2 regions of the Filifactor villosus genome follow, and region 2 is predicted to be linked to the other one. Evidence: a T-box and tRNA genes for the amino acid it is inferred to sense, from the RefSeq annotation. Region 2 holds a T-box; the other holds one or more tRNA genes.
The links. The T-box of region 2 lies ahead of thrS (threonine--tRNA ligase). A T-box ahead of a tRNA ligase gene usually reads a tRNA of that ligase, here a tRNA-Thr.
Positions count from the first base shown of each region.

Region 1 (12,042 bases), on a different contig from region 2:
TGAAACAAATACCGAGGATAATGTTATAATGATGATAGTACAATAAATCCAAGAAAAATCAAGGGTTAAAGGCTTCCACAAAACTTTTAGACTTTGACGATGGATAGACTGTCATCATTTTTTATATTCAAAATTTGTATCAAAGCATAGTACAATAACAAGCGAAAGAAGGGGGTGTTGGTATGAATTCCCCCTTCTTTCGTTTATAGGGTTATGAGAACTTGGACAGAATATTGAACTCACAGGCTCTTACATATTTTTGAAAGTTGTCCTCAAGAAGGGCTTCTTCTGTCTGTTGAAGATATCCTGTCTTTTCGGTGGAAAAACCGGAATAATATTCCTGCTGAAGATATTGGGTTATTTTAAAAATACAATATCTGACCTTGGTATCAAATTTTCTGGTTCGTTGGTATGTAAGATCCGTCATCCTCAGAAAATACTCATAATTTTCCTGCCTAAAAGGAAGCCCCAGCTCCTTCCTGTCTTTTAACAGCTGCATGCTGATATAGAGACTGTCGAGATTTTTGGGGTTATTGTGAGAGGAAGTGATCGACCCCTGTGTTGCAAAATACTTATAGACCGGATCTGCGATCATGTAGGCCTTGATATGGTCTCCATAAATAAGTGCGGAATTGATGCTGTCCTCAAACCAATATTTTTCAGGAAAGATGATTTTGTCGAATATGGTCTTACGCAGAAGTTTACCCCAGGCAAATCCCTTTAAGATCCCTAAAGGGTGCTGTATTTCTCCTACTTGGGCCACTCTGACCTTCCTCTGTGTTCCATCCTTTGAAACAGTTACCATTGCTCCCTCGATGATGTCATAATCTCCGGCTCGAGATACATCCAGAAGTTTTTCAATGCTACCTTCGATCAAAAGATCGTCATCGTCGACAAAGAGCAGATATTTTGCAGATGAAGCATCGATCCCGGTGTTTCTTGCCTTTGATAAGCCGCCGTTCTCTTGGTTTATCACCGTTACATCGGGACAGTGCCTGTATTTTTCAAGCACTTCTTCCGTATTATCCTTCGAGCCGTCATTTACAAAGATATATTCCACCTTGTATTTGCTGTCCTTTGATACATTGGATAAAATGGACTCGATGCAGTTTTCGACAAGATGTGCTCTGTTGTACGTTGTCATTATTATCGAGACATCATAGCGATAAGCGCCCTCGTTCTTAGGCTGCTTGACCCTTAACGAACCGGACCTTACATCTTTGTGGATCGTGTTGAGATATTGGTAACATTCGTCGAATGAGGATATATCACTTTTAAAAAACGCGGCGGAAACAAGATGTTGTATTATTTCCGAGTTTAAGCATACAATTTTTTTGATTTTTTTTAACATCATCTTTCAAACCTCCTTTCTTATTCGACCGTTCCATCAGATTCGACGATAGAACGGTTTTGAGAAAAATGCCATATAAAAGTGGAGCTGCTTTTTCACTTTTTCACAAAACAAAAATGCAGTATCGGTTCGGTTTGTACTATTGTTCATCGGAACTTACGATCCATATCCATGCATTCTATAGATCGGACAGGTTAATTGGGTTTCGGTATCAAACTTTTCAGGTCAAGTGCATACGCTCCATAAGTGAGGATAGTTCCCCGATAGAAATGCCGTTCAAAGAAATAATAGAGTATAAGTTCAGAGGATCATTTCGTATCACTCGGCGTTTCAAATAGAGAGCAGCATGAATTCATTTTCCGCATCGATATGTGTAAGCTTCCATCGGACAACAGCACAAGAGTTTTTTACTTATGTGGCCTTCCCAAGACATTATTCCATAAGTTTCATGAGTAGTAAAGAGAAGCGATCAAGGAGAATAAATCAGCTCTAAACGTCCCTTTTTTAAGGCATATTCTTCATAAAGTCCCTGTGAACCGAAGGGACAAATCAAATGTCCGTTTTCATCGACATAGATCTCTTGTTGAAACCACCCCTTGCCCAAATCGACCTGGTGGATGGTGGTAACTCGTTCTTTTTCTTTTGGAGTAAGGTAGTTTTGAAGTTTCAGCACACAGAAGACTCCATCGATGACACCGTCGTGTACGGCGACGATAATCTCATCTCTTCCGTCCTTGTCCAAATCGGCAAGTGCCAGTTGTAGGGAAGCGCCCTTTGCCAAGGAATGGTCATTATAGAAATCTCTTGCCTCTTCTCCGAAACTCCCAAGTTCAGAACTTAAAGAGTTCCAGCGGATCTTAGGGAAAATGATCTCTTCTTTGGGAGCTTCTTTTACGATCTCGAAGGTAGCCTGTTTTCCATCCTTGAAAAAGTCTGAAACGATGATATCTGCGTCATTGTCCTTGTTCGGATACATGATGACGTCGCTGCTTAAATGACCTTTGATATAAGCACCTGGGGTCTGAACAGGGAGTTTTTTCTGAGCCTGTTCTTTTGAAAAATCTTGTGTGCCGGCTGTTTCTCCTATAAGCACCGCCCTTGCTTTTTCATCCCATCGGATCGAGATATTGAAGTTCTCCGCGAAGAAGGAGAGAGGAACATAGGTGCTTCCGTTGATGATCTCCGGGGCGACCTCAAGAGTCTTCTTCTTCCCGTTGATAAGAGCTTCCTTTTTTCCTGTAAACAGAACGATCTTGACCTTGTCGGTGACAACGGTCACCTTCTTGCTTTTCGAATCCCAGCTCACCTTCTTTCCGAGTTTTTTTGAGAGGAAAGAAAGCGGAACGAGGGTCCTCCCGTTTTTGAGGACGGGAGCATAGTCGGTATAGGCAGTCTTACCGATCACAAGTGAAATTTCGTTTTTCTGTGCATAGGCGGGGATGAAGTTGAGTGTTGTCAGACAAAGAGAGAAGGACAATGCAAAAGCGATGGATTTTTTCATATCGTAACATCCTTTCTTTTTCTTTTATTATAGTCTTAATATCTTGAAAATAAAAGGGGTTTCGCATATTTTTGAATTTTGTTTTCGGTGAATACCGGAAACAAAAGTTGTGTTTAAAAAATGAGCGGAGAAACTTTGCTGAAGTAGAGCCGTTAACGTACGGGAGCTTTTTGTGGAATCAAGTTGTTATACTGTTGTCTATTAAAATTGTCCGGTCGTGAAGTTTGAATTCTACGATTACTCAAAATGCTTCCGACAAGCATATAGTTTGTTTACCTGATACTATTCTTCTTTTGAGTTGTGGATATAAACAATCTGTGACCATAAAAGATAAACCGATTTTTCGTAGGTTGAAAAACGGATATATCCATACTTCTTCTTTTGGAGAATAGTATTGCTTGATGAAATAGGAGGGTTAGAACAGAACCATAAGATATAAAAAATGTTTTGTGCCCGGTGATTTTTGTCGGCAAGGTCTTGTGAAGATATGGCAGAATACACAGTCCTTTGTAAACGACGAAGAGTTTTTCGATTTTCTTTGATAAAGCTCTTTTCAAGTCCTTTTTTTTTTGGTATAATCTCTGTGTTGCAAATTTTATATGCTACCGTGGCTCAGTTGGTAGAGCAGCTGATTCGTAATCAGCAGGTCAGGGGTTCGAGTCCCCTCGGTAGCTCCAGTAAAAAGCATTGATTGTGAGTGATTCCGATCAATGCTTTTTTGTTGTGGGATTGTTATGAGTAATCGGATTACGGGTAACAAGGGAGATAACCGTTTGGAAAATAGCGTTATGTGAAAAATAACGCGTTCATAAATAAGAGCATTGAGAAAAAACGATACAACAAGGAGGATTTCCATCGTGTCAATGGAGTTCCCGAATAAGAACATAGAGCAAAAAACCTTTGATCTATACCGTTTTTCCTTGTATTGACAAAACAAGCAATGCTACAATGAGGGAGAACCTTTTTCTTGAGAAGGATCTTCTCGAGGACGGATCTCATAAAGATCCGATGGAAATATCATCCGTGGAAACGGTATGAACGCCTGAACACTCGATCGCAGGACACAGCTTTATAAGGTGATGGTTTGTACTGTCTATTCATTTGAATAATTGATATCAATACCCTCTATATCTATGGGTGATAGAATAAATTTTTATGATTTCGGGGGTAGGCATGACCACACTTCTGTTAGAGGATGGTATTACAAGGGAAGTATAGTGCGACGATCTTATGAGCTGAGGATGTGCGGTGTAATGGTCTTCAAATAAATGAGGATGTTTTGGATAAGGAAGGAGAGCGGATATGAAGGAGAACGACATCGATAAGAAGGATGGACGGGAGAAGGAAGATACTTTGAACGCAGAGACGTCTCAAGAGGTTGAAGGAGGAGAAGAACAGGTGCCTGAAAGCAGAGAAGAAGCTTGTCAGGAGGAAAGGAGCAAGATCATCTATCTTCACGACAGGAAGAATAAGGAAAAAAACTTCGAACGCAGTGAAGAGGAAGAATTGGAGAAGGAGATCACAGCGGAGGAAGAGACCGGGGAAGAGCCTTCGGATGAGGCCGAGGAAAAAGAAGCAACTGAGAACGGAAACGGCAGGGAAGAGAGTCCGAAGAGGGCAAGGGTCGTAAAACTCAATTCAAACTCTTGGAAGGATACTCTTTTGAATAAGCTCGGAGAAGTGGAGGGTGCGCTTCCTTCAAGCAGGAAGGAACTCATGATGTTCGGGGTTGCACTGCTTATTTTGTTCATGATTCTTTTTCTGTCAAGGGGGGTATGGAAGAGCGGCCATAACGGAGGCGAGATTGAGAAGTATACGGTGGGCAAGTTCGTTATGGAGGTAAACCAAGCATCACAACAGGAAGAGAATCCGTTTCCCAGGGGAAAACGGATCCAGCTCTACGGTCCCATTATCCGAATGAATGAAGCAACGGTATATATGAAGAGTGAGGATAAGCTCGTGGAGATCCAATTGTCTTCTAAGACGAGAAGGAATACCGACTTTTCCAAGTTTATCCTGGGCAAGAGTTATAAGCTGGAGACCACGGTCGTAGATGCGGGCGGTGCGGACGATGTTCTTTACCTCAACGAAGGAGAATTTGTCTTGGAAGAGCTTCCTCAAGAGGAAAAAGTGGAAGAAAAGCAGTAGAAAAGGAATGGAACGCAGTTTTCGTTCGGATTCGGGAGAGTTGAAATGACAGAGAAGATACAAAAGTTGATCAAGACCCTTCCGGCGATGCCGGGGGTCTATTTGATGAAGAATGATAGGGATAAGGTCATCTATGTGGGGAAGGCGATTTCTTTAAAGAACAGGGTCAGTCAGTATTTTAGAAAGTCCGGACACACCGATCCCAAGGTAAATGCGATGGTCCGCAATGTCGAGTATTTTGATTATATTGTGACCGATACCGAGATGGAGGCTCTGATTCTTGAGAATAATCTGATTAAGGAGTACGATCCTCCTTATAACATCCTGCTTCGAGATGATAAGACCTATCCCTATATCAAGGTTACGGTCAAGGAGACCTATCCCAGGGTAATCAAGACGAGAAAGATAGCCAAGGATGACAGTCGCTATTTCGGTCCCTATACCAATGTCTTTGCCCTCAACGATATCTTGGACATGTTACAGGAGATTTATCCGATAAGGACGTGTAAGCGGGATATCGAGCGTTCCATAGAAAAAAAGGAAAGACCCTGCCTCAACTACTATATCCATCGTTGTATAGGGCCTTGCACAGGTCATGTTTCTCAAGAAGAATATCGGGAGATGATCGATGAGATCCTTCTGTTTTTGCAGGGTAAGAGTGATGAGGTCATGAAGCTGGTAAAGGAGAAAATGAAGAAGGCGGCAGATGAGCTTCGTTTTGAGGAAGCAGCTCGTCTGAGGGATAAGTTCAAGGCGATCGAGACCCTTCGAGAAACACAGAAGATTGTCTTTGTGACATCGACCAAGCATCAGGACTATATTTCCTATTATGAGGAAAAAGACAATCTAATGATACAACTGTTCTATATTCGAGACGGGAAACTTCTCGGATCGGACAGGTTTTATTATAAAAACTTGGAGCAGAGTGTCGAGGATACATTGGCGTCGTTTATCAAGCAATTTTATATCAATGCAAACTTTATACCCGAAGAGGTGTATATTGAAGAAGAGTTCGAAGATAGGTCTCTTCTGGAAGAACTTCTCAGCAAAAAGAAGGGGAAGAAGGTAAGTTTTCATATCCCTCATCGCGGGGAAAAGCGGAAATTGCTCGACTTGGTACGCAAGAATGCAGAACAGAATTACATCAAGGAGAATAATATTTCGGACCTGAAAAAAAGAAAGGAAATGCAACTCCTCGAAGAACTCCGAGGGTTGTTGAAACTCGAAGATCTGCCCGAGAGGATAGAGGTGTTTGACATCTCCAACATCGCAGGTGTCGATTCCGTAGGAGGTCAGGTGGTCTATCTCAACGGGAAGAAGGCTCCCAAGGAGTATCGAAGATATCGGATCAAAACGGTGGTAGGTCCTGATGACTACGCGTCACTCAAAGAGGTGATCGAACGAAGGGTCGGTCACGGAAATCTTCCGGATCTTTTCCTGATGGATGGAGGAAAGGGCCAGGTGTCGGTTATTCGAAAGACCTTGGATGATTTGGGTGTAGAAGTTCCGGTGTTCGGCTTGTATAAGGACGACAGACACAGGACGAAGGGGATCTGCTCGGAGGAGGAACTCTTTGAGGTCGACAAACGAAGCGAACTTTTCCGCTTTATCACCTCTATTCAAGATGAGGTTCACAGGTTTGCCATCAGTTACCACAGAAGTCTTAGGGAGAAGAATATCTCGAAATCTGAACTTGACAGGATCGAAGGGGTCGGACCCAAGAAGAAGATGATCCTGCTCAAGGAGTTCAAGTCCGTCAAAGAGATCCGTACCAAGACGCAGGAGGAGCTCTCCAAGGTCAAGGGTATCGACAAAAAGACGGCAGCTAACATAGTAAACTATTTTCAAAAGGGAGGAGATCGAGCGTGAATAAGGCGGGGGAACATACCTATATTGTCAGAGATGTCGTTCATTACGATATCCCCTTCAATGAAAAGTTTTTTCGGATTATCAATGCGGCGGAATTTCAGCGTTTAAACCGTATCAAACAGTTAAGTTGTGAATATGTGGTGTTTCCTACTGCGACGCACACGCGGTTTGCACACAGCATAGGCACCTATTATGTGATGCGTAAACTCTTGGAACGTTTAGAGAAGGAGCTTCAAAAGATAGGGCTTGAGGTCACGCAGGAGGAGAGGGATCTGGCTCTGTGCAGTGCATTGCTCCACGATATCGGCCATGGAAGTCTTTCACATACCTTTGAGAGGGTATTTGGTCAGGGATCGCATGAGGAGTGGACGGTCAGGATCTTGGAGAGCGAGGAAACCGAGATCCATAAGGTTCTGGTGGAAGAATTTTCTCAAGATTTCTTGAATCAACTGGTCGGAATTATTTCTAAGAAGGGGGCAATGCAGCAAAACCTTATTTTTTCTTTGATCTCCCAGCTTGTCAGCTCTCAGATCGATGCGGACAGGATGGACTACTTGCTTAGAGATTCATATTTCACGAGTGTTACTAACGGCAACTATGACTTGGAGAGGTTGATTCGCGCCATCGAGATCGACGAACGGGACGGGACCTATACCATCTGTGTCAACGAAAAGTTTATTTCTTCCATAGAGGAATACATCATGGGACGTTTTTATATGCATAGAGAGGTCTACCAACATGCTCTTAAGAGACAGATGGAGGGTATTTTAAGCCGAATTGTTCAGAGGGCGGGGATCTTATATCATTCGGGAGAAGAAATCTACTGTGACAGGGCTCTCTCGAAGCTGCTTAGTGGAGAAGAACTCAGTTTGAAAGAGTATATCAAAATGGATGACAGTACCTTGATGTATCATATTTCCAAGTGGCAGGAGGCAGACGATGAGATCTTAAGCGAATTGAGTACGTCCTTCCTCTACCGTAAGAAGTTCTATAAGAACAAGTTGAGAGCTTCCATAGAGGAAGAAGGTTTTGTGAAGGATAGTATCAACAGGGCCTTGGAAGAGCACGGTCATCCTCGGATCGAGGATTTTTCCAAGGAGTATTTCTACCTTGAGGACAGGATCAACATTAAAATCTATGATAGAGAGAAAGACAATATTTGGGTCAAACAGAAAAACGGCAGTCTTGAAGATGTCAGTATAGCCTCCTTCCTCTTTAATCGGATGAATACGGATGTACAGTACACAAGGTACTTGGAGTTTATCCACTTCGGTCTTTTTGAGAAGAAGTACGGTTTCGATCTCAGAGAGGAGTTGGAGAGATGCAGCGGAGAAAAGATAGCGAGGTAAGAGGGTTCTTCTTATGAGTGAAATAATACTATAAGAGTGAAAAAGAAAATATTCTCCTTCTTGCAGGAAAGATAGGCCTGTGGGAGGGGGATTTTTTGCAGAAAGAATTTGACAAAAATAGGGGTAGGGGGTATAATGAAGAAGGTAGTAAATGAAACTAAATATCAGTTATAAACATTCAGGAGGTATCCTATGAAGGCAAGTATCGAGATTAAAGGAATGAGTTGTGGGCATTGTGTACAGGCTGTTACACAGGCATTGAAATCGGTAGAAGGAGTAAAGTTTGCGGAGGTGGACCTTGCGGAGAACAAGGCGGAAGTGGAGTACGATGAATCCGTCGTCAGCCTGGAGGCATTGCACTCCGCAATCGAAAATGTGGGCTTTGATGTCGTTTAAGAAGAGATAGGGTGAATGTAATGAAGGATAAGGCAATGGAGTTTGATGTCATAGGTATGCACTGTGCAGCCTGTGCAGCGAGGATCGAAAACCGGCTTTCAAAGGAAGAAGGAGTCCAACTTGCCACAGTGAATCTTGCGCTTGAAACATCGAGGGTCGTGATCGAAGAAGATAAGATCTCGGCGCAGAGAGTGATGGAAATTGTTAAGCAGATGGGATTTGAATTTGTGGAGAAGGAGGAGGGAGGATCCGAGACCAACTTGGAGGAGTATAAGGATGATCTTATCAGGCAACAGGAGAAGAAGTTTGTGATATCGCTTATCCTGTCCATCCCTCTGATGTGGACGATGGTGACCCACTTTTCGTTCACCTCGTTTCTTTGGATTCCATCTATTTTTCTAAATCCTTTGTTCCAGTGGTTATTGGCGACACCGATACAGTTTATCATCGGACGTCAGTTCTATGAAGGGGCCTACCTTTCTTTGAAGAACAAGAGCAGCAATATGGATGTGTTGGTCGCTCTGGGAACATCGGCGGCATATTTTTACAGTGTCTACTTGACGATTCAGTATTACAGACATGTGATCCACCATCCTCACCTTTACTTTGAAACGTCAGCGATGTTGATCACCTTAATCCTGCTGGGCAAACTCTTGGAGCAGAAGGCCAAGGGAAGAACCTCCGAAGCAATCAAAAAGCTCGCCGGACTACAGATGAGGGTTGCTGTGGTGGAGAGGGATGCACAGATCTGTGAGATCGATATCGACGATGTTCGCGTAGGAGATATCGTTCATATCAAACCCGGAGAAAAGGTGCCTCTCGACGGAGTCGTAGTGTTCGGCTCCTCTTCTATAGATGAGTCGATGCTCAGCGGAGAGCCTCTGCCGGTCGATAAAAAAACAGGCGACAGGGTAATTGGAGCGACCATCAACCTCAACGGTTTTTTGAAGGTGGAGGTAGACAGGGAACAAAAAGATACCGTGTTGTCTCAAATCATCGAGATGGTAAAGCAGGCACAGAACTCAAAGGCTCCCATCCAGAGGGTGGCGGACAAGATATCGAGTTATTTTGTACCCTTTGTCGTAGCGGTATCGGTCATCACCTTTTTGGTGTGGTATTTTATTGCCGATTTCGGCAACTTTGCACGGGCCTTGGAGAATATGATAGCGGTCTTGGTGATCGCCTGCCCCTGCTCTCTGGGATTGGCAACACCGACGGCCATCATGGCGGGTTCCGGTCGTGCCGCGGAATACGGAGTTTTGTTCAAGGGCGGGGAACATCTCGAAAATGCACATAGGGCCGATACCGTAGTCTTGGATAAGACGGGTACCATCACAAAGGGCAAGCCCGAGTTGACGGATATCGTGATCGACGGTATGGAAGAAGATGAACTTCTCCGACTTGTATTTAATAGCGAAAAAATGTCCGAGCATCCCTTGGCGCATGCAGTTGTGAAAGGACTTCTTGAGAAAGGGGAGATCGAAACGGTCGAGCCTGGTTTTTTTGAAAATAGGACAGGACGGGGGATCGTCGCTGAAGTCGAAGGAAGACGAGTTGTGATAGGAAACCGTCGCCTTATGCAGGAGGAAGAAATCGAACTTCCTCAAAACCACGGTATAGAAGAGTTTGAGAAGCAAGGTAAGACTGTAATGATGGCTGCCGTTGACAGAGGAGTGCATGCAGTTATCGCAGTGGCGGACACCTTGAAAGAAACCTCTGTGTCCGGCGTGAACAAACTCAAGGACATGGGCATTGAGGTCGTTATGATGACGGGAGACAATGAAGGGACTGCCAAACTTATCGGGAAACAGGTAGGCATCGACAAAGTCTTTGCTGAAATGACACCGGAAAAGAAGGCGGAAGAAGTGCAGAAACTTCGTGCTCAGAACAGGAAGGTTGCAATGGTGGGCGACGGTATTAACGACGCTCCCTCTCTTGCAGTTGCCGATGTCAGTATGGCGATCGGAACAGGTACCGATATCGCCATGGAAACTGCCGACATCACCTTGATGAGGGGGGACCTGGAATCCATCTATGATGCACTTCAGATGAGCAGACTGACGATGAGGATCATCAAGCAGAATCTTTTTTGGGCTTTGGGCTACAATGTCATAGGGATTCCGATTGCAGCCTTCGGATTTTTGGCACCTTGGGTAGCGGGGGCTGCCATGGCCTTCAGTTCGGTGTCTGTGGTAACAAATTCACTTAGACTGCAAAGGAAGCAACTGTGATGAAGAAACCGGAAGGCGATCTGAAGCAAAAGTCCGTTCCCAAGTCGGAAGACGAGATTAAGCTCCTGATCAACCGTCTTAAGAGGATCGAAGGGCAGATAAGAGGAATCCAAAATATGGTAACGGAGGACAGATATTGTATTGATATCCTTACCCAGATCTCCTCGGTGATATCTGCCTTGGAAAACGTCAATCTTCTTCTTTTGGAAAGGCATACCAAGAAGTGTATGAAACAGGCCTACCGAAACGACAGGGAGGATGAGGCTGTAGAAGAACTGATGGATGTGATAAAGAGGATGATAAAGTAGAAAAAGCCTTGGAGGTCTTTGTGGAGATCTCCAAGGCTTTTGAATTGTCGGGGTATTCTTTGCAGTATTACATGCGATCCGATACAACGTTTGAACCTTAAGCTCTATATGACCGGTATCTTATTCAGTATAGAAATGTACTGTAGCTGTGTGCCGTCGCGACAGGATGTTTCTATCTGTTTAGTCTCCTCATACTATTTTTCAATAGAAGTGTGGATATATCTATTCTTCGATGACGAAAAACTATGTTGTCTTCTACGGGTCACAGATTGTTTATATCCACTATTCAAAAGAACAGCAGTATTATACCATGATCCATTCAAATTGTCCGGTCGTGCAGCTTGAGCTTTATGATCTCTCGAAATACTTCCGGTGGATATATCTTTTGTTTTGTTCGCATTTTAAACGAGAATAGTATTAGTCGGTGATCATATCTGTTTGACAGTCTATATCTTCTGTTTGGGAATATAGACAAATTTACAGACAGCTCTTTTTTGCGGTCTAAGGATTTGCCAAGCGAAACTCGGGAGAGGTAAGTTCAAAGACACTTTTGAGGTTCTCCGAGAGGTAGACGGAACCGTCTTTTTTGATAAAGACCGCTTCGGCTTTTTTTGAAGCGTTGATATAGGCGAGGCCTTTTTCCAAGCCTAAGGTAAACATTGTTGTCGAGAGAGCGTCGGCCTCCATGGAGGACTTGGCGATAATCGTGACCGATACCAACTCGTTATCGACAGGTCTTCCGTCTTTGGGGCTCAAAATGTGATGGTAGACCTTTCCCTCCTGCTCAAAATATCTCTGATAGATCCCTGAGGTGACAACGGCAGTTCCTTCGTTCACCTTAACGGTGGCTATGGCTCTTTCTTGAGAGGTGGTTGGATCTTGGATCCCG
Region 1 covers NZ_JBHSHL010000007.1:18,882-30,923, reverse strand. The annotation lists gene ACFO4R_RS02120 (ABC transporter ATP-binding protein) at 1-3, shown strand, start outside; gene ACFO4R_RS02115 (glycosyltransferase family 2 protein) at 212-1,354, opposite strand; gene ACFO4R_RS02110 (copper amine oxidase N-terminal domain-containing protein) at 1,821-2,852, opposite strand; tRNA gene ACFO4R_RS02105 (tRNA-Thr) at 3,454-3,529, shown strand; gene ACFO4R_RS02100 (hypothetical protein) at 4,155-5,000, shown strand; gene uvrC (excinuclease ABC subunit UvrC) at 5,046-6,869, shown strand; gene ACFO4R_RS02090 (HD domain-containing protein) at 6,866-8,218, shown strand; gene ACFO4R_RS02085 (copper ion binding protein) at 8,411-8,614, shown strand; gene ACFO4R_RS02080 (heavy metal translocating P-type ATPase) at 8,635-10,845, shown strand; gene ACFO4R_RS02075 (metal-sensitive transcriptional regulator) at 10,845-11,153, shown strand; gene ACFO4R_RS02070 (FAD:protein FMN transferase) at 11,655-12,042, opposite strand, start outside.
Region 1: it encodes a tRNA-Thr, which carries the amino acid that the T-box ahead of thrS (threonine--tRNA ligase) is inferred to sense. The anticodon was not compared.

Region 2 (12,042 bases):
AGTGGATCTGATAGAATCCCTCGGAGGAATCGTATCGGATTGTGTGTTTTTGATTGAGTTGGAAGAGCTTAAAGGCAGGGAAAAGCTCAGGGACAAGGAGGTATATTCCTTCGTTTCCTATCCCATTTAGAGAATTTTTTGAAATATAAAACAAAAGCTTGAAATTTCATATCAATCGTAGTATAATCAAGAATTATACTATTGACTTTTTAACACTTGTGTTATATAGCTGTATTTTACAATCGATCAGGTGCTTGAGAAAGTGATGTCGTTTTTTCGGTCGGTTCTGATCGGATAAGGGCAGGGACATCTCTTTGTGTTTCAAGTCGAGGCACCTTTCTTTGAAGTATTACAAAAAGAGAGATGGATTATAGTTCTTCCTTATAGGCTCACTCTTGAAAAGGGGGAGATTTGTAAGAGAGAAAGAGGGTGAATGGATATGTTGGAGAACCTGTTACAATTGATTTGTGAGTACAATCCCGATGCAAACCTTGATGTAATCATCAAGGCATTTCGTCTTGCGGAGAGGCAACACCGCGGTATAAAAAGGAAGTCGGGGGAAGAATATATCATTCATCCCGTGGAAGTTGCCAAAATCCTTGTTGAGATGCGTATGGACACCGATACCGTCGCTGCCGGCCTGTTGCACGATGTTCTGGAAGATACAAGTACGACCTATGAAGAAATGAAGAGAGAGTTCGGTCAAACCATTGCCGATTTGGTCGACGGTGTTACAAAACTCGGAACCATCAAATATAAGAAAAATCCGGAAGGTGAAGATGGCGAGGACGAAGCCTCCGCGGCAAATACCAAAAAGCCTAGGGATCTTGAAGAAGATGACGATAAAAAAGACAAGAAAGATAAGAACGATAGAGAGACCGAAGCGGAGAACATACGCAAGATGTTTCTGGCCATGGGCAAAGACATTCGGGTCATTTTGATTAAACTGGCGGATCGTCTTCACAATATGCGTACGATGAAATATATGCCTCCCGAAAAAGCGAAAAAGAAGTCCGAGGAGACTTTGGATATCTATGCACCGATTGCCAACCGTCTGGGTATCTTTCACATCAAATGGGAGATGGAAGATCTGGCGTTGAGGTACACGGATCCTGAAATGTATCAGGAATTGATTGAAAAAGTGGCGAAAAAAAGACAGGAGAGAGAAGCGTATATCTCCGAAGTCAAAGAGATTCTCACAAAAAAACTGGAAGAAAACGGGCTGAAATTTGAAATTACGGGACGTGCGAAGCACTTTTACAGTATTTACAGAAAAATGAAGCATCAGGGAAAGGATTTCGATGAGATTTACGACCTGACGGCGATTCGCGTTTTGGTGGAAACCGTTCCGGATTGCTATTCCGTCTTGGGATATGTTCATACCCTGTGGAAACCCATTCAAAAGAGGATGAAGGACTACATCTCCTCTCCGAAATCCAATATGTATCAATCCCTTCACACTACGGTCGTAGGGATGGACGGAGAACCTCTTGAGATCCAGATCAGAACGTGGGACATGCATAGGACCGCGGAATTCGGGATTGCCGCCCATTGGAAGTATAAGGAATCCTTCCGTGCGAAAGGCTCTGCCGATGAGGAGATGGAGAAGGAGCTTTCCTGGCTTCGTCAAATGACGGAGTGGCAGAAGGAAGTCTCCGATCCGGAAGAGTTTTTGAATTCCACACGGAGGGAGTTGTTTGCGAACGAGGTCTTTGTCTACTCGCCCAAACAGGAAGTAATGGAATTTCCGCGAGGAGCCTGCCCCTTGGACTTCGCCTACAAGGTACACTCTGAGGTCGGGCACAAGTGTGTAGGGGCGAGGGTGAACGGGAAGATGGTCCCGATCGACTATGAGTTGAAGACCGGTGACATCGTCGAAATCATCACCTCAGGTCATTCGCAAGGGCCGTCGCTGGACTGGTTGAAACTCGTAAAGACCTCTGGAGCCAGAACGAAGATAAGACAGTGGTTCAAGAAAGAAAAACGCGAAGAAAACATCGAAAAGGGCAGGGAGCTCTTGGAGAAACATGTAAAAAACTCCGGCTATCCCCTCGATAAGTTTTTGAAGACGCGTGCTCTTACTCAGGTCGCCAAGTCCTTCCAACAGGAAGATATTGAGAGTCTGTATGCGACCTTGGGCTATGGAGGGCTTCTTACCCATCAGGTCGTTCCCAGACTGAAGGAGATCTATGAGGCGGAGAATAAGGAGATTCTTGAGAAAAAAGCGGCGGAAGAAAGAGCGAAGGAAGCTAAAAAAGCAGGTGAAAGGTCCAAACTCGTAACTCGGGGAGCGAAAAAAACACGACCCGATACAGCCATCCATGTCAAAGGCATCGAAAACATCCTGATCAGGATGGCAAAATGTTGCAATCCGGTTCCGGGAGATGAGATCGTCGGCTATATCACAAAAGGAAGGGGAGTTTCCATCCACAGGACGGACTGCGACAATATAGAGCACGATCCCGACAAACAGGATAAAAGGGTGGAAGTATATTGGAATGAAAAGGTTTTGAAAGAAAAGGCCTTTGAAACCGAGGTTCGTATCATTGCTTACGATCGCAAAAACCTCTTCAACGACTTGACCATTGTTTTGGCGAACGAAAAGATAGATATAAACGGGATCAATGCCAAGACCAACTCCGACGGTATTGCGATTATGAGTTTTTTGATAGAGGTGTCGAGTGTCGAGGTTCTGCGTTCGATCATGAATAAACTCAAGCAGGTGGAAGGTGTCAGAGAGGTAACGCGAGGCAAGTGATCGAAGAACGATCCGATATGCCCGGGGGAGGAAGAAGGACTTATGCGTTTGGTCATTCAACGAGTTTTGAAAGCGAGCGTCCAAGTGGGCGCAGAAACAGTGGGACAGTGCAAAAGAGGGTATATGGTCCTTGTTGCCGTCACACACGAGGACACTCAAAAAGATGTCGCCTACTGTGTCGAGAAGACGGCGGGGCTTAGAATATTTGAAGATGAAGAAGAGAAGATGAATCTGTCGATACGGGATATAGGAGGTGAGATCCTCGCTGTTTCACAATTTACCTTGTATGCGGATACCCGAAAGGGAAAACGTCCCTCCTTTGTTCGATCTGCGAGACCCGACTATGCCGAAAAGCTCTACGAAGAGTATGTGGAAGGCTTGAGACAAAGCGGGATTCATGTGGAGACGGGCAGGTTCGGTGCGACCATGCAGGTGGAACTGATCAACGACGGACCTGTTACCATCCTGATCGACAGCAGTAAGCTGTTTTGATCGATCGGCGATTGACATATCTCTGCGAACCTTTTTGAAAAAAGTAGGGGAGGATGATGGCGAAAAACGAGTGAAACGGACTTCTGAACAGCTTCGATGACTTTCCGGAAAAGAGAAGGCGCAGGTGAGAACAGGTCCTCTCTGTGTTGAGAAAGGCGATCTGTGATATATAAAAAGGCGATGGTTCCTATCGCCTTTTAGCAATTGTAGAATAGGACAATACCGTGTAATTCGACAACTCAATATAGCATGATATCATATGAAGAATGAAATCGCTGAAAATGTTGATATGGCGAACTTTTGAATTTTATAAACGGAAAAGAAAGTCGGAAGTTTATTTTTGTGCGGTATTTCCATGGATAAAATGGAGGATGAGATGGAATATAAGAAATTTTCGGAGAATAGGTATGACATCAACAGCTACCTTTTCTTTGACAAAAACACGGGGTTCGCGGCAGTGATCGATCCGGGGATCAATTCAAAGGCCTTGATCACATTTATGGAAGAAAACAACTTGAATCTGTCGATGATCCTGCTCACTCACGGGCATGTCGATCATATCTTGGAGATTCCCGTGCTGTTGGCAAAGTACGATGCAAAGATCTATGCGCATCAGGAGGAAAAAACTCTGTTGGCGGATGCGAGTAAGAACCTTTCGGCAGCGATGGGACCCGCCAAGTTGGAGCTGGACGCCGACTACTATCTGGCGGATGGAGACAGTGTTCGGTTGGAAGACCTTGAGCTCAAGGTGCTTCATACTCCGGGGCACACCAAGGGAGGGATCTGTTTTTACAGCGAGACCGATATTTTCACGGGAGACACCTTGTTTCGCGGCTCGATCGGCAGGACCGACTTATACAGTGGAAACTATGACGAAATGCTCAATTCTCTTGTAAAGCTCTCCAAGCTGGATAGAAACTTGAAAGTATTTCCGGGACATGGAGGAAGCTCGACCCTCCAAAGAGAAGTGGATACAAACCCTTTCTACAGGGGATTGATATAAGAATAGGAGGAAGAACATGGATACCATTCACGGATTGAAAAGAACCAATTACTGTAATGATCTGAATATGGATTTTGTTGACAAAGAAGTGACCTTGATGGGTTGGGTGCAGAGGGCCAGAGACCTCGGAGGGCTCTTGTTTATCGATTTGAGAGACAGGAGCGGACTGGTGCAGATCACCTTTGACGTCAATGATGACAAGACCTTGTTTGAAAAATCGAAGGAAGTGGGCTCCGAATATGTCATTGCCGTTCGCGGAAAGGTCAGGGAGAGGAGTGCGAAGAACCCCAACCTTGCAACCGGAGACATCGAAGTCGTTGCAACCGAACTCAGGATCTTGAACGGGGCAAAGACACCCCCGATCTACATCAAAGATGACGACACCGTATCCGAAGAACTTAGACTGAAATATCGTTATCTCGACCTTAGAAAACCCAAGATGCAGTATAACTTTATGATGAGACACAAGGTCATGCAGGCGGTTCGTAACTTTCTGTCGAGCGAAGGCTTCCTGGAGATCGAGACCCCCATTCTGACCAAGCCCACTCCCGAAGGAGCGAGGGACTACCTTGTGCCCAGTCGTGTCAACAAGGGACACTTCTACGCCCTGCCTCAGTCTCCTCAATTGTTCAAGCAATTGCTTATGACATCGGGGATGGACAGATACTTCCAGATTGCCAAATGCTTCCGTGACGAAGACCTTCGTGCGGACAGACAGCCGGAGTTTACCCAGATAGACTGTGAGATGTCCTTTGTGGAGATCGATGATGTCTTGGATGTGACCGAGAGGTTGATGCAGAAGGTATTCAAGGATGTTCTCGATGTCGATATCAACCTTCCTCTGAAGAGGATGACTTGGCAGGAAGCGATGGATCGATACGGCTCCGACAAGCCCGACATTCGTTTCGGCTTTGAGATCAACGATGTGTCCGAGGTGGTAAAAGACAGCGGATTCAAAGTGTTTGAAGAAGCTCTGACGGCAGGCGGGACTGTAAGAGGGATCAACCTGAATGCGGTAGAAGAACAGTTCTCCAGGAAGGCGATCGATGCCCTCGGAGAAGTAGCCAAACTTTACGGAGCAAAGGGCTTGGCTTGGATCCGAATCAATAAGGAAGGAATCAACTCGCCAATCGCCAAATTCCTGTCCGAAGACTGTATGAAGGACCTCATCGAGAAGATGGGAGGAAAGGAAGGAGACCTTCTCGTCTTCGTTGCGGACAAAACCTCCGTTGCACTCAACGCGCTCGGACATATCCGTCTGGAAGCGGCGAAGAAACTTGACATCATCAACAAGGACGAATTTTCCTTCCTCTACGTGGTCAAGTTCCCCTTGTATGAGTTCGACGAAGAAAACGGACGCTATGTGGCGGCCCACCATCCGTTTACGGCTCCTGTCGATGAAGATATGGATATGTTCGACACCACGCCCGAGAAAATGCACGCGAAGGCCTACGACATCGTGCTGAACGGTGTCGAGCTCGGAGGCGGAAGTATCCGTATCCACACTAAGGAAGTACAGGACAAGATGTTTCAGGTACTCGGATTTACACAGGAAGAAGCGGAGGAAAAATTCGGTTTCCTTCTCAATGCCTTCCAATACGGAACGCCTCCTCACGGCGGGATCGCCTTCGGCCTTGACAGGATGTTGATGCTGATGCTCAAGAGAGACAGCATCCGTGAAGTGATCGCCTTCCCGAAAAATCAAAATGCGATCTGCCCCTTGACCGATGCTCCTGCAGTTGCAGATGAAAAGGCCTTGGATGAATTGGGAGTTGCCGTGGTTAAAGAAAAATAATACTGTTATGGAGATATCGCATAAATCAAAGAACAGAGAAAAACCGGTCTCATGCAAAGAGTAAAATTCTTGGAAGCGTTGCTTTCACAAGGTTTTTGATCTGTATAAAACAAGAGCGAGATATGCCTTTATGCGGTATCTCTCTTATAATATCATTTTTAATATAAGCTGATGTTTCGAATTATGCACTGTTGGCTAAGAATAAAATGAAGACTGAACTCTACATTGCTTCCCTTGAAGTGGAAATAAAATTTTTATTTTAAGAAAATAACTTTTTTACTTCGGAGCTTTAATTTTCGTAGAAAATCATCTTGACAGAAGGGCAAAAAAGGACTATAATCCATTGTAATTAAATATAAATGGCTTTGACGAAGAAGAGTAGCAGAAGATGTTTTGTTCAGAGAGGGAGTGGTCGGTGAAAACTCCTACAAAAGCTTTTGTGAAGACCGCCTTCCAGCCTTTCTCGACCGCGCAAGACCGCCTAAGAGATACGGGTATGCCCGTTACAGCTAAAAGAGTCCCAAATTGGGTGGAACCACGATATCATCGTCCCATGAGCAGTTTTGTTCGTGGGATTTTTTTATTTGGAAGTGGAAAGACAGATAAACTCCTGTACGAGCTTTGAGCTTTGTAAAAAACATCTAATACTCTTACCTGTCTAAATGGTTTATATCAATGGATTGTACTCCGCTGATACCGGGACGATTTTCGTCTCTGCGGGGAGGACGTTGTTGCGTTTCGATCAGGTCTCAGTACAAAATATGTTTTGGTAAATCGGGAGAATAAAAAAGAAAAAGGAGGAATCACCATGATTCAAGTAGTATTGAAAGATGGAAGCAAGAAGGAATTTGAACACGGAGTAAAGGCGATAGAAGTTGCCTCCGCCTTGAGCGAAGGTTTGGCAAGGAGTGCGGTTGCAGCAAAGATCAACGGAGAGGTGAGGGATCTGACAGCTGAAGTTCCTGACGGCGCCAATGTGGAATTTTTGAAGTTTGAAGATGCGGAAGGAAAGGATGTGTTTTGGCATACTTCGACACATATCATGGCACAGGCGGTGAAGCGTCTTTTTCCCGACGCGAGATTCGGGATAGGTCCCGCTTTGGACAACGGTTATTACTACGACATCGATCTGGAGCATAAACTCACTGCCGAAGACTTGGAAGCGATTGAGAAGGAAATGAAGAACATCGTAAAAGAAGACCTTCAGATCAGACGATTCGAACTTCCGCCGGCGGAAGCTAAAAAACTGATGGAAGACAGAGGCGAGATCTATAAGGTAGAGTTGATTGCGGACATCGAGGACAGGGGAGAAAACATTTCTTTCTACGAGCAGGGAGAGTATGTGGATCTGTGCAGCGGTCCCCACCTTCCCAGTACAAAGAAAGTCAAGGCCTTCAAGGTGATGAGCGTAGCGGGAGCCTACTGGAGAGGGGACCAGGCAAATAAACAACTACAAAGATTGTACGGAATCTCGTTTGAAAAGAAAAAAGAGTTGGATGATTATTTGAATTTCTTGGAAGAGGCTAAGCGAAGAGACCATCGAAAGATAGGAAAAGAGTTGGGCTTGTTCACTCTTATGGAAGAAGGTCCGGGTTTCCCGTTCTTCCTGCCCAAGGGCACTGTTCTTAAAAATGAATTGATGAAGTATTGGAGGGAGATCCACTATAAGGACGGCTATGTGGAGATCGAAACCCCCATCATTTTGAGCAGACAGCTTTGGGAGACTTCGGGTCACTGGTTCCACTACAAGGAGAATATGTACACCGTTCAAATCGACGAACAGGATTTTGCAATCAAACCGATGAACTGTCCCGGCTGTATGTTGACTTACAAGACGGAAATGCGTTCTTACAAGGACTTCCCGATAAAGATGGGGGAAGTGGGAAGAGTTCATCGTCACGAGCTTTCCGGAGCTCTTCACGGCTTGATGAGAGTCCGTGCCTTCACTCAGGACGATGCGCATATCTTTATGTTGGAGAGTCAGATCAAGGACGAGATCAAAGGAGTTGCGAAACTTATCGATGAGGTCTATAAGAAGTTCGGTTTCAGCTACCACGTGGAGCTCTCGACGAGACCCGAGGACTTTATGGGCGAGATCGAGCAGTGGGATCAGGCAGAAGCTTCTTTAAAAGAAGCTCTGGATGAATTGGGTCTTCCCTATATCATCAATGAGGGAGACGGAGCCTTCTACGGTCCCAAGATCGACTTCCACTTGAACGACTGCATCGGAAGGACTTGGCAGTGCGGAACCATTCAGTTGGATTACCAGTTGCCTGAACGTTTTGATTTGACCTATGTCGGTCAGGACGGAGAAAAACACAGACCGATCATGATCCACCGCGTCGCTTTTGGAAGTATCGAACGATTTATAGGAATTTTGATCGAGCACTATGAAGGAAAGTTCCCCGTATGGCTATCGCCTGTCCAAGTGAAAATTTTGCCGATTTCCGATAAATATATGGACTATTGCAAGGAAGTATATGATATACTCTATAGTAAGGGTATCCGTGTCGAACTGGATGACAGGGCGGAAAAAATCGGATACAAGATAAGGGAAGCGCAACTTCAAAAAATACCTTATATGTTGGTCCTTGGAGAAAAAGAAGTACAGGATAGTGTGATATCCGTTCGTTCGAGAGATGACGGAGAACTGGGGCAGATGAAGTTGGATGATTTCCTATCTAAGATCGTTGAAGAGATAGAAGAAAGACGCAACTCTATCAAAAAAGAAGAAGAATAGTCGGAACACGGATCTGCATTTCAGGCTTATTCTTCCGTCAGAAAGGATGGTATTCATGATCAAGTTGTGCGAGGAGATACTGCTGAACTCCGATCCTTCTGTTGCAGATTTGTTTGAAAACGACTTCCTCATAAAAATGCTCTCGAACCAACATCCGTGTATGATCCATGCCATAGGTGATAAGAAGACCTCCCTTGCAGACAGGATCGAGTATATCGAGGGTCTGCTCTCGAAAAAAAGAAGGAAGCCCGTTTACCGTATCCTCTACACGGAGGAATATCGGATGCTTGACGAAGAACTGTTCAAGCAGGGTTATGAGAAGGTTAATGAGGGTTCGGTCAAATATATGGACATCCGTAAGATCCAAAAAGAACTCTTCACCTTTGCCACCTTCATCCAGAACGGAGTCTTTGCCGAATCGTCTCTGGAATCTTTCTGGGTGGACAGGTATAGGGAGTTTCACGGGATGAAGGCGGAGCAGTTAAACATCTTTGTTGACAATATGAGACGCTCGCAGGAGGATTTTTATTACTTTACTCTGATGCAGCAAAATACGATGATAGGGCTTGCCTATGCGGCCATGGACAGGGGGATCTTCGCCATCCGTGACGTAGTCGTGGCACCTCGGTATCAAGGTCTGTCCTATGGCAGAAGATTGGTCATGAGTATGCTCAGTTATGCCTTCAAAAATGAGATCGAGCATGTCATCATTCCCATTGATGTCGAGAACGAAGCGGCTAACAAGCTCTTCAACCGTATCGGTTTTGAAAATGCCTATCACTATTGGCAGAGATATAAAAATATACTTGACAAGTAAAACTACACATAGTACAATATAGGAGTTAATCAAGCAGGGATATCCGTCTCTCACCATACAACGAAAGTGTTCGTATGGTTCATATCTGGATTAGATTTCTTATTGTCTACTATGGATATAAGGCGGATTGCTATGCTGTCCGCCTTTTTTTGTGCGGCAAAATCGTAGTTTATATTGGAGGTGTATCGCTATAAAAGAACAACAAATTAACGAAGCAATTCGTGATAAAGAAGTACGGTTGATTGGAGAAGACGGCGAGCAGTTAGGCATCATGTCATCCAGACAGGCGATGGAAATTGCCACAGCTAAAGAATTGGACCTGGTCAAAATCTCGCCCAATGCAAATCCGCCTGTATGTAAGATCATGGATTACGGAAAGTATAAGTATGAATCGGCTAAGAGAGAGAAAGAATCAAAGAAGAAACAAAAAATTGTTGTCCTTAAAGAATTACGACTTCGTCCCTTTGTAGAAGAAAACGACCTTAAGACAAAGGCGAAGATGGGATTGAAGTTCTTGGATAACGGAGACAAGCTGAAGGTGTCGGTGCGTTTCCGTGGAAGAGAATTGGGACATAAAGACATAGGATTCACTGTACTGGAAAAATTTGTTGAATTGATTCGAGAAAAAGGTACACCTGTTGACAAACCCAAAATGGAAGGAAGCAATCTTGTCATCATGATTGAACCGAATAAAAAGTAAAAATATCATAAGGAGGATACATCATGCCAAAGATGAAAACCCATAGAGGTGCAGAAAAAAGATTTAAGATGACCGGTTCCGGGAAACTGAAAAGAGGAAAAGCTTACAAGAGCCACATCCTTACAAAGAAGACTGCTAAGAGAAAGAGAAACCTGAGACAGTCCGGCATTGTAACAAAAGGCGATCAGGATCGTATCTCGAGATTATTACCCTATCTATAAAATTTAACTGTGAGGAGGATGTAACGTGGCTAGAGTAAAAAAAGCGGTAAACGCGAAGAAAAAACATAAAAAAATATTGAAACTTGCAAAGGGATTCCGAGGAGCGAGATCCAAATCCTTTAGGCCTGCAAATGAATTTGTAATGAAGGCATTGAGCCATGCTTATGTGGGAAGAAAACTCAAGAAGAGAGACTTCAGAAAGCTTTGGATCCAAAGGATCAATGCCGGAGCCAGAGCAAACGGCATGAGCTACAGCAAGTTTATTAACGGATTGAAAAAAGCGGGTATTACCTTGAACAGAAAAATGCTTTCTGAAATGGCGATTCATGATCCGCAAGGCTTTGCAGGTTTAGTTGAAGTTGCAAAAAAAGCGGCATAGAGGAAAAGGTTGTTGTGATTTTATTCACAGCGACCTTTTTTTATTACACATTGTCGAAGAGGTTTGTTTATACTATTCTCCGTTTGAAATGTCGGGTATGAAACATCTATCATTGCCAAAAAAACAATTTGATACTATTCTCCAATAAAAGCATGGATATATCTGTTTTTTGACAACGAGAAGCTGTTTTATCTTCTATGGGTCATAGATTGTTTATATCCACAATTCAAAGGAATAATAGTATGAGGAGGATATATTTCAAAGCGTTTAACCTGTCAATTTTAATAGATACAGCATTAACGAGAACCTCTCGCTTGTGTAGCAGTTATACTACTATTCGCTGGAAGTGAAGTTATATTTGCACCTGCAAACACAAAAGTTTGTTTTCTCGCCCGTGGGAATAAAGGGTGCCGGATGATATCCAAAAGTTCAAATAGATAATAGTATAGCGGTATTTTGTACTGTGAGGTGTTTTCTTAAGAGTAGGTATCGTTGCTCTTTAACCGGACTTGCGCGGTGAGAGGAATTGTGCGTGTATTGTTTTTTCGATGCGGAAGGATACATATCGCAACAAATCGAACATCGAAACTTTGAAAAATTAAAACGGAGAGCTTTTCAGTACATTTGTAATAAAAAGATTGTTGGTTTTTTCTTTATTTACACATTTAAAACAACAATCTTGACGAATAATTTTAGAAAAATGAAAAAATAATCATGGAAATTTTAAAATAACCTTGGAATATTTCTATGGTTATCATATAATGAAAGGGTAAAGGAGAGAAGTTTGGAAAGGAGAGTAGCCATGAACTTTGAAAAAGTATCGGTTGAGAAGCAGGAACGGATCTGTATTGTAAAGATCAATAATCCTAAAGCATTAAATGCTCTCAACTCTCAAGTGATCGAAGAACTGAATCAGGCATTTGACAACATAGCGGCGGACGATGACATCGATGTTGTGATTTTGACCGGAGAAGGCAAGGCCTTTGTTGCGGGAGCGGACATCTCGCAGATGAGCACTCTGAATGCGGAGCAAGGTAAGGAGTTTGCGATTGCGGGTGCAAAGGTATTTCGCAAAATAGAACTGCTCAACAAAGTGGTAATAGCGGCTGTAAACGGGTTTGCCTTAGGTGGTGGTTG
Region 2 covers NZ_JBHSHL010000042.1:12,742-24,783, forward strand. The annotation lists gene ACFO4R_RS09115 (adenine phosphoribosyltransferase) at 1-130, shown strand, start outside; gene ACFO4R_RS09120 (RelA/SpoT family protein) at 440-2,758, shown strand; gene dtd (D-aminoacyl-tRNA deacylase) at 2,801-3,250, shown strand; gene ACFO4R_RS09130 (MBL fold metallo-hydrolase) at 3,627-4,253, shown strand; gene aspS (aspartate--tRNA ligase) at 4,270-6,048, shown strand; T-box leader at 6,405-6,605, shown strand; gene thrS (threonine--tRNA ligase) at 6,857-8,788, shown strand; gene ACFO4R_RS09145 (GNAT family N-acetyltransferase) at 8,844-9,605, shown strand; gene infC (translation initiation factor IF-3) at 9,757-10,305, shown strand; gene rpmI (50S ribosomal protein L35) at 10,329-10,526, shown strand; gene rplT (50S ribosomal protein L20) at 10,552-10,905, shown strand; gene ACFO4R_RS09165 (short-chain-enoyl-CoA hydratase) at 11,708-12,042, shown strand, end outside.